DNA from 2 places in the Pseudoduganella sp. GCM10020061 genome. Region 2 is predicted to be linked to the other one. Evidence: predicted binding sites of a transcription regulator. Region 2 holds the regulator's gene; the other holds the start of a gene.
What was found. The regulator sigma-54, encoded in region 2, starts transcription at its own class of promoters, with help from an activator protein. The targets are predictions, from matches to a motif close to TGGCANGNAANCTGCTTT.
Positions count from the first base shown of each region.

Region 1: the regulator sigma-54 is predicted to act here: its motif matches at 1,557-1,574, upstream of ACFSQR_RS10775 (pilin).

Region 1 covers NZ_JBHUJS010000003.1:751,073-754,390, forward strand. The annotation lists gene moaC (cyclic pyranopterin monophosphate synthase MoaC) at 66-557, shown strand; gene ACFSQR_RS10770 (hypothetical protein) at 742-966, shown strand; gene ACFSQR_RS10775 (pilin) at 1,040-1,516, opposite strand; gene ACFSQR_RS10780 (pilin) at 1,722-2,210, opposite strand; gene ACFSQR_RS10785 (FHA domain-containing protein) at 2,392-3,051, opposite strand; gene sucD (succinate--CoA ligase subunit alpha) at 3,267-3,318, opposite strand, start outside.
Region 2 covers NZ_JBHUJS010000001.1:696,964-700,281, reverse strand. The annotation lists gene ACFSQR_RS03130 (enoyl-CoA hydratase/isomerase family protein) at 1-253, opposite strand, end outside; gene hpf (ribosome hibernation-promoting factor, HPF/YfiA family) at 372-722, opposite strand; gene ACFSQR_RS03120 (RNA polymerase factor sigma-54) at 804-2,273, opposite strand; gene lptB (LPS export ABC transporter ATP-binding protein) at 2,286-3,044, opposite strand; gene lptA (lipopolysaccharide transport periplasmic protein LptA) at 3,044-3,318, opposite strand, start outside.

The sequences.
Region 1 (3,318 bases), on a different contig from region 2:
TAATAACCGCAACCGGACGCCGGGGCACAACCGGCCCTGCCCTGAAACACATTGTTACCTCTGCCATGACCGAACAGCCAGACACCCTTACCCACTTCGACGCTGCAGGCCAGGCGCACATGGTCGACGTGGGCGCGAAAGCGGACACGCACCGGGTCGCGGTTGCGCGCGGCACCATCCGCATGAAGCCGGAGACGCTGGAACTTGTGCGGTCCGGGACGGCGAAAAAAGGCGACGTGCTGGGCGTGGCGCGCATCGCGGCGATCATGGGCGCCAAGCGCACCAGCGACCTGGTGCCGCTATGCCATCCGCTGGCGATCACGCGGGTCGCCGTCGATTTCGAAATCGATGAGGCGAACAGCAGCGTGCACTGCCGCGCGCAGGTTGAAACGCTGGGCAAGACCGGTGTGGAGATGGAGGCGCTGACCGCCGTGCAGGTGGGCCTGCTGACCGTCTACGACATGTGCAAGGCAGTCGACCGCGGCATGGTGATGACCAACGTGCATGTGCAGGAAAAGCACGGCGGCAAATCGGGCGACTGGACCGCCGCGCTGTAAGTCACGTCTGCGACGATTCCAACATTAGGGACAATCGATGAAGTGCTTTACTCACACCGCTAGCAGTGCTCATGGAATCTGTCGTGTCTGTGGCCGCGGCGTTTGCGCCGAATGCTCCATTGACCTCGGCCATAGTCTTGCGTGTCGCGGCAAACACGAAGAAGCGGCAGAGTCGCTCCACGCCATGACCCAGCGTAGCAAGAAACTGTTGAAGGTAACGAGCAAGTCGATTTATGTCGCTCCGCTGTTCTATCTGATCGTGGGAGCAGTATTCCTGGCAGAGGGCCTCGGGGAAGAAGATCAATCGAACTTTGCCACGATAACTGGCGCCGCGATCGGTATCTTCGGCCTGGCGGTCCTCTGGATTAATCTTCGCGCGTTTCGCGGCCAGCTGTCGAGCCGTTCATGATACATCGCAGCAAACGCCGCCCATCAGGCCGGCCGCCTCATCCCAGCGTGGGCGGGATGAGGCACCGGACAGATCAGCCGCCCTGCCCCTGATCCTGCTGCGGCGCTTCCGTGTTGTTGCGGGTGATGGCGTCGATGGCGGATTCGTTGGTGACCGTGGTGGAGTTGAACCACTTGATGTTGGATTCGGTCAGCTCGGGCGTCATGGTGATGGTCAGCCCCTCCACGCCTTCGCCGGTGCCTTCGGCCAGCGTCACCGTAATTTCTGCATCCGTCACTTCGGCGCTTTCGACTTCCTTGGTCGGAGTGAAGGCGGAGATGCCGTTGCTGCCCTGGTCGCACTCGTCAGGAACGCCGCCCGCTTGCAGCAGGCAGGAGCTCACCTGGATCTTCAGCGACTGGACCGAGTGCATGGCGTTGCCAACCTTCGCCTTGATGGTGTAGCCCTGATATGCGGGGACGGCAACGGCGGCAAGCACGCCGATGATGGCGACGACGATCATCAGTTCGATCAGGGTAAAGCCGCGTTGGAATTGGGTTTGCTTGTTCATGGTTGGTCTCTCAGTCAGCCTCGGGCAGGACAGTACTCACTATGCAAGTGTTATGCCAGCAAAACATGAACGGGTGTGAAGATGCGACAACGGTCGGCGGCCTGGCGAAGGCCGGTGCGAACCGACGGGAAAAGAAAAAGCCAGGCACTAGCCTGGCTTTTTTTGCTTGCGAGCACCACTGAAGGGCGCTGCGGGGTTCTGCCGATTAGCCTGCGGCCGGCGCTTCTGCTGCTGGGGTGACGTTGGTCTTCTCGATTGCTTCTTTAGCTGCTTCGTGGGTGATGTTGGTTGCGTCGTGTTCCCAGATGACGGTCGACTCGTTCGGTGCCGGGGTCATGGTGAACGACAGGCCATCCACGCCTTCAGCGATGCCGGTGTCCGGGAAGGTCACGGTGATGACGCCGTCAGCAACTTCAGCCGAAGCGACTTCCTTGGTTGCGGTGAAGGCTGGGACGCCGTTCGAGCCGGTGTCGCAGTTGTCCAGGGCGCCGCCGTTTTCTTGTGCGCACAGGCCGACAGCCGTCTTGATTGCCGAAACAGCCGACAGGGCGTTAGCGACTTTCGCCTTCACGGTGTAGTTCTGGTACGCAGGGATTGCCACTGCTGCCAGGATGCCGATGATCGCAACAACGATCATCAGTTCGATCAGCGTGAAGCCAGCTTGTGCTTTCTTAACCATTTTCATCGATTTCATTCTATTTCTCCTTCAGTGGGGTTATGTTTTCTGCGTGGCTTATCGCCGCACATCCATATGAGCAAGCGCCGTGCCAGCCCGAAATCGCCGTATTTTGGTATGAAACTGACAATAAATGGCGGTGAAGGAACAGGTTTTGTCATGCAACCTGACAAAATTTGTCAGGAATGGTCGCGAATTGTCAGGACGCGACACTAAATGACATGGTGGTGCCGGCCAGGTCGATCAGGTCGCCGTTGGCCAGAGGATGCGGGTCCCTGCCGGCTTGCTTGCCGTTGACGATCGGCAGCGTGCCGCCCTCCACGTGCGTGAGCGTGTAGCCGGAACCGACCCGGGCGATGACCACGACCAGCACGCCCGGGCTGCCGAGGGTGGTCAGCGGCTTGGTCAAATTCAGCTTGCGGCCTGCGTTGGCGCCGGAGCGCACTTCGATCGAAGCAGTGGGAGCCGGAACTTCGTGTGGCGTACTGACGGGCTGGTTTGGCGCCGCGGGCGGCACTGGCGCGGCCGGCGCGGCGGCCGGCGCCGGGTGGGCGGCGGCGGCAGGTGCGGTCAGGCCCGCGACGAAGTCGAGGTGGCAGGCTGCCAGGATGGCGTGCCCGCGGTCGGACAGCTTGTGACGCTCGATCCGCTTGCCATTGACGAAGGTGCCGTTGGTGCTGCCGAGGTCCTCCAGCAGCGCATGGTCGCCCAGCAGGGTGATGCTGGCGTGGCGGGAGCTTACCGTGGGGTGGCTCAGCACGATGTCGTTGTGCGGGTGGCGGCCGATGGTCATGCGGTCGGTGCCCAGCTCGACTTCGCGGATCGGTTGCCCTTCGCAGGAGATGATGATTTTAGCCACGGTGCGGGACGTTTCGGGTTGGCGACAATGTCTTCGGACTTGAACAGTATGCGATGGCCGCAACGGGGAGCACGAGATTGCTCAAAAAAAATGAGGAGCCAAGGCTCCTCATCATTATTACCAGCTTTTTGGCTTTCGGCTAGAAGGATGCGTTGGCATCCTGCCAGCTGGAGAGCCGGGACGGATCCGTTAGGAACCGTCCCCCTTCCTTACTATTACAGCATCGCCTTCAGCAGACGCGCCATTTCGGATGGGTTTTTGGTGACG
Region 2 (3,318 bases):
GCAGCGCCGAGCCGCCCATCGGCGTGGCCTTGCCGGCTTCGAAGAAGAAGCGGATGTCGCCGCCCGCGCACAGCGCCTTCTCGCTGCTCGAACCCAGCACCACGGCCTGCACGCCGGGGTCGGCCTGCCACTGCAACAGCACGTCGGTCAGCGCGCGCACCATGTCGAGCGACAGCGAATTGAGGGCCTTGGGGCGGTCGAGCGTGATGAAGCCGATGCCGTTGGAGACGCGGGTCTGGACGTATTCAGTCATGGCGTGTAGTCGAAAAGGAAAGCGCTATTCTAGCGCAGCCCCACATTGAAAAAGGCACCCGGGGGTGCCTTCGGGAGCGCTCACGGCGCCCCATGCGCGGATGTTGTTATTCTGGTTTTCAGGCCGCGGACCTCTCGCCTTCCGGGATGTACTTGATGGACTCGTTATTGTGGTCCTGCACCCGGTCCTTATGCTTCATCACTTGCCTGTCCAGCTTATCCATCAAGGTGTCGATCGCTGCGTACAGGTCCTGCGCCTGGCTTTCCACGTGCACGGTCTTGCCGGACATGCGCAGGTTGACCTCCGCCTTCTGGCGTTTTTCCTTTTCGGTGAGGTTGTCGACGGAGAGGATGACGGCGATGTCGATCACATGATCGAAATGTCTGGTGATTCGCTCGAGCTTGCTTTGAACGTAGTCACGGATGGCGGAAGTTACTTCGAGATGGTGTCCACTGATGGTGAGATTCATACACACTCCTTGAAAGTTCACTTGCTCGTTCGTGCGCCCGGTGCGTAGAGGAACGCCCTGCTTACAGCTGCTACAGAGACTTTACAAAGATTTGCGCAGGCTGACGGGTGGGATCTTGAGTGCTTCGCGGTACTTGGCAACGGTGCGCCGCGCGATGACCATGCCCTGCTCCCCCAGCATCTCCGCAATCTTACTGTCGGATAAAGGATTTTTCGGGTCTTCTGCTCCCGTCAGTTGCACGATCAGAGCACGTATCGCCGTGGAGGAGGCTTCACCGCCTGCCTCGGTGGCGACATGGCTACCGAAGAAATATTTCAACTCAAACATGCCGTGCGGTGTCAGCATGAATTTCTGCGTTGTGACACGAGAAATAGTGCTCTCGTGTAAACCTAGTGTATCAGCTATTTCACGCAACACAAGGGGACGCATGGCGACCGCACCGTGCGAGAAAAAGTTCTTCTGCCGCTCCACGATGGCCTGCGCAACGCGCAGGATCGTATCGAAGCGCTGGCGCATGTTCTTGATCAGCCAGCGCGCCTCCTGGAGCTGCGCACCCATCTGCGCCTCGCCCTTGGCCTGCTTGAGCATGCTCGCGTAGACCTGGTTGATGCGCAGGCGCGGCATGACGTCCGGATTCAGTGTGACCGACCACCCGCCCTTGGCGCGCCGCACGATCACGTCCGGTACGACATAGTCTGACGCATCCGCGGCAAACGCGGCGCCCGGATGAGGATTGCACTGGCGGATGACGGCCTGCGCCTCGCGCAGGTCTTCGTCGTCGCAATCGAGGGCTTTTTTCAGCTTGCCGAAATCGCGCTGCGCGAACCAGGCCAGGTGCTGTTCGACGATCGTCAACGCCATGCGCCGCGTGACCATCGGCACGCGCTCCATGCGGCGGATCTGCAGCGCCAGGCATTCGGACGCACTGCGCGCGCCCACGCCAGGCGGATCGAAACTCTGCAGCAGCGCGAGCGCGGTGCGCAGTTCGCAGATGTCGATGTCCGCTTCCTGCGGGAGGCGCGCATGGATGTCCTCCAGCGCTTCGTCCAGGTAGCCATTGTCGTCGAGCGCATCGACGACCAGCTCCACCAGGACGCGGTCGCGCCCTTCCGGCACCGTCACGCGCGCCTGCTCCAGCAGGTGTTCGCGCAGCGTGGTCGCGCACGCTTCGAGCTGCATGCGTCCGTCGTCGTCCTCGGGGGCCTTGCCGCGCCCCGCGTCGCCCCAGTCGTCGCCGGAACTGTCGCTGTCGGCGGGCGCTTCGTAATCGTCGCCGGCGCCTTCCTGCGAGGCTTCCTGCCGCTCTCCCTGCGGCTCGCTGTTTTCCGTGGCGGTGGACGGCGTGCTGCTGGCAATGGCGCCATCGGCCAGCAGGCGCACCGAATGGTCGAGCGGATCGTCGAGGCGCTCGAGCAGGGGATTGTCGGCCAGCGCCTGCTCGAGCTCCTGGTGCAGCTCGAGCGTGGACAACTGCAGCAGGCGAATGGACTGCTGCAGTTGCGGCGTGAGCGCGAGATGCTGCGAAGTGCGCAGCTGCAGGCTTTGTTTCATGCGGCGGCGAGCTTACATGCGGAAGTGTTCACCCAGGTAGACGCGGCGTACCGACTCGTTCGAGATGATGTCGTCGGGACGACCCGACGCCAATACCGAACCCTGGTTGATGATATACGCCCGGTCGCAGATGCCAAGCGTTTCGCGCACATTGTGGTCGGTGATGAGCACTCCGATGCCGCGCTCCTTGAGGAATCGCACAATTCGTTGAATTTCAATGACCGCAATCGGGTCCACGCCGGCGAACGGCTCGTCCAGCAGCACGAAGCGCGGATTGGTCGCCAGCGCGCGTGCGATTTCGACCCGGCGGCGCTCGCCGCCGGACAGGGACAGCGCCGGATTCTCGCGCAGCTTTTCGATCTGCAATTCCGCCAGCAGGGTGTCGAGCCGCTCGTCGATGGCGTCGCCCTTGAGAGGCTTGCCGTGTTCGTCCTTCTGCAGTTCCAGCACGGCGCGGATGTTCTCCTCCACCGTGAGCTTGCGGAACACCGACGCTTCCTGCGGCAGGTAGGACAGGCCGAGCGTGGCGCGGCGGTGGATCGGCAGGCTGGAGATGTCCACGCCCGCCACTTCGATCGTTCCCGCGTCCGACGGCACCAGGCCGACGATCATGTAGAACGAGGTCGTCTTGCCGGCGCCGTTCGGGCCGAGCAGGCCGACCACTTCGCCGCATTCCACCTGCAGCGACACGTCGTGCACGACCATGCGCTTGCCGTAGGATTTCTGCAGGCCGCGTGCAATCAGGGTGCAGCCGCTGTTTTGTTCATCCATTACTTTTTATCCTGTGCTGCTGGCTGGGCCGGCTGGGCCGCCGGTGCCGGTTGCGCCGGCTGTGCCGCTTGCGTTTTGCGCGGCGCCAGGATCAGCGTTACGCGGCCCTTGCCGGGCTTGTTCTCGCCGCTGGCGTCGTTACGCACTGCGAAGACTTCCTTGCGGCTGTCGTAGGAAATGTATTCGCCATTGACCTCGTCGGTCACGCGCTTGCCGTCCAGCTGCGTAATGTTCGCTTTCGAGAACAGCTTGGCGACTTCGGTACGCTGGTCGT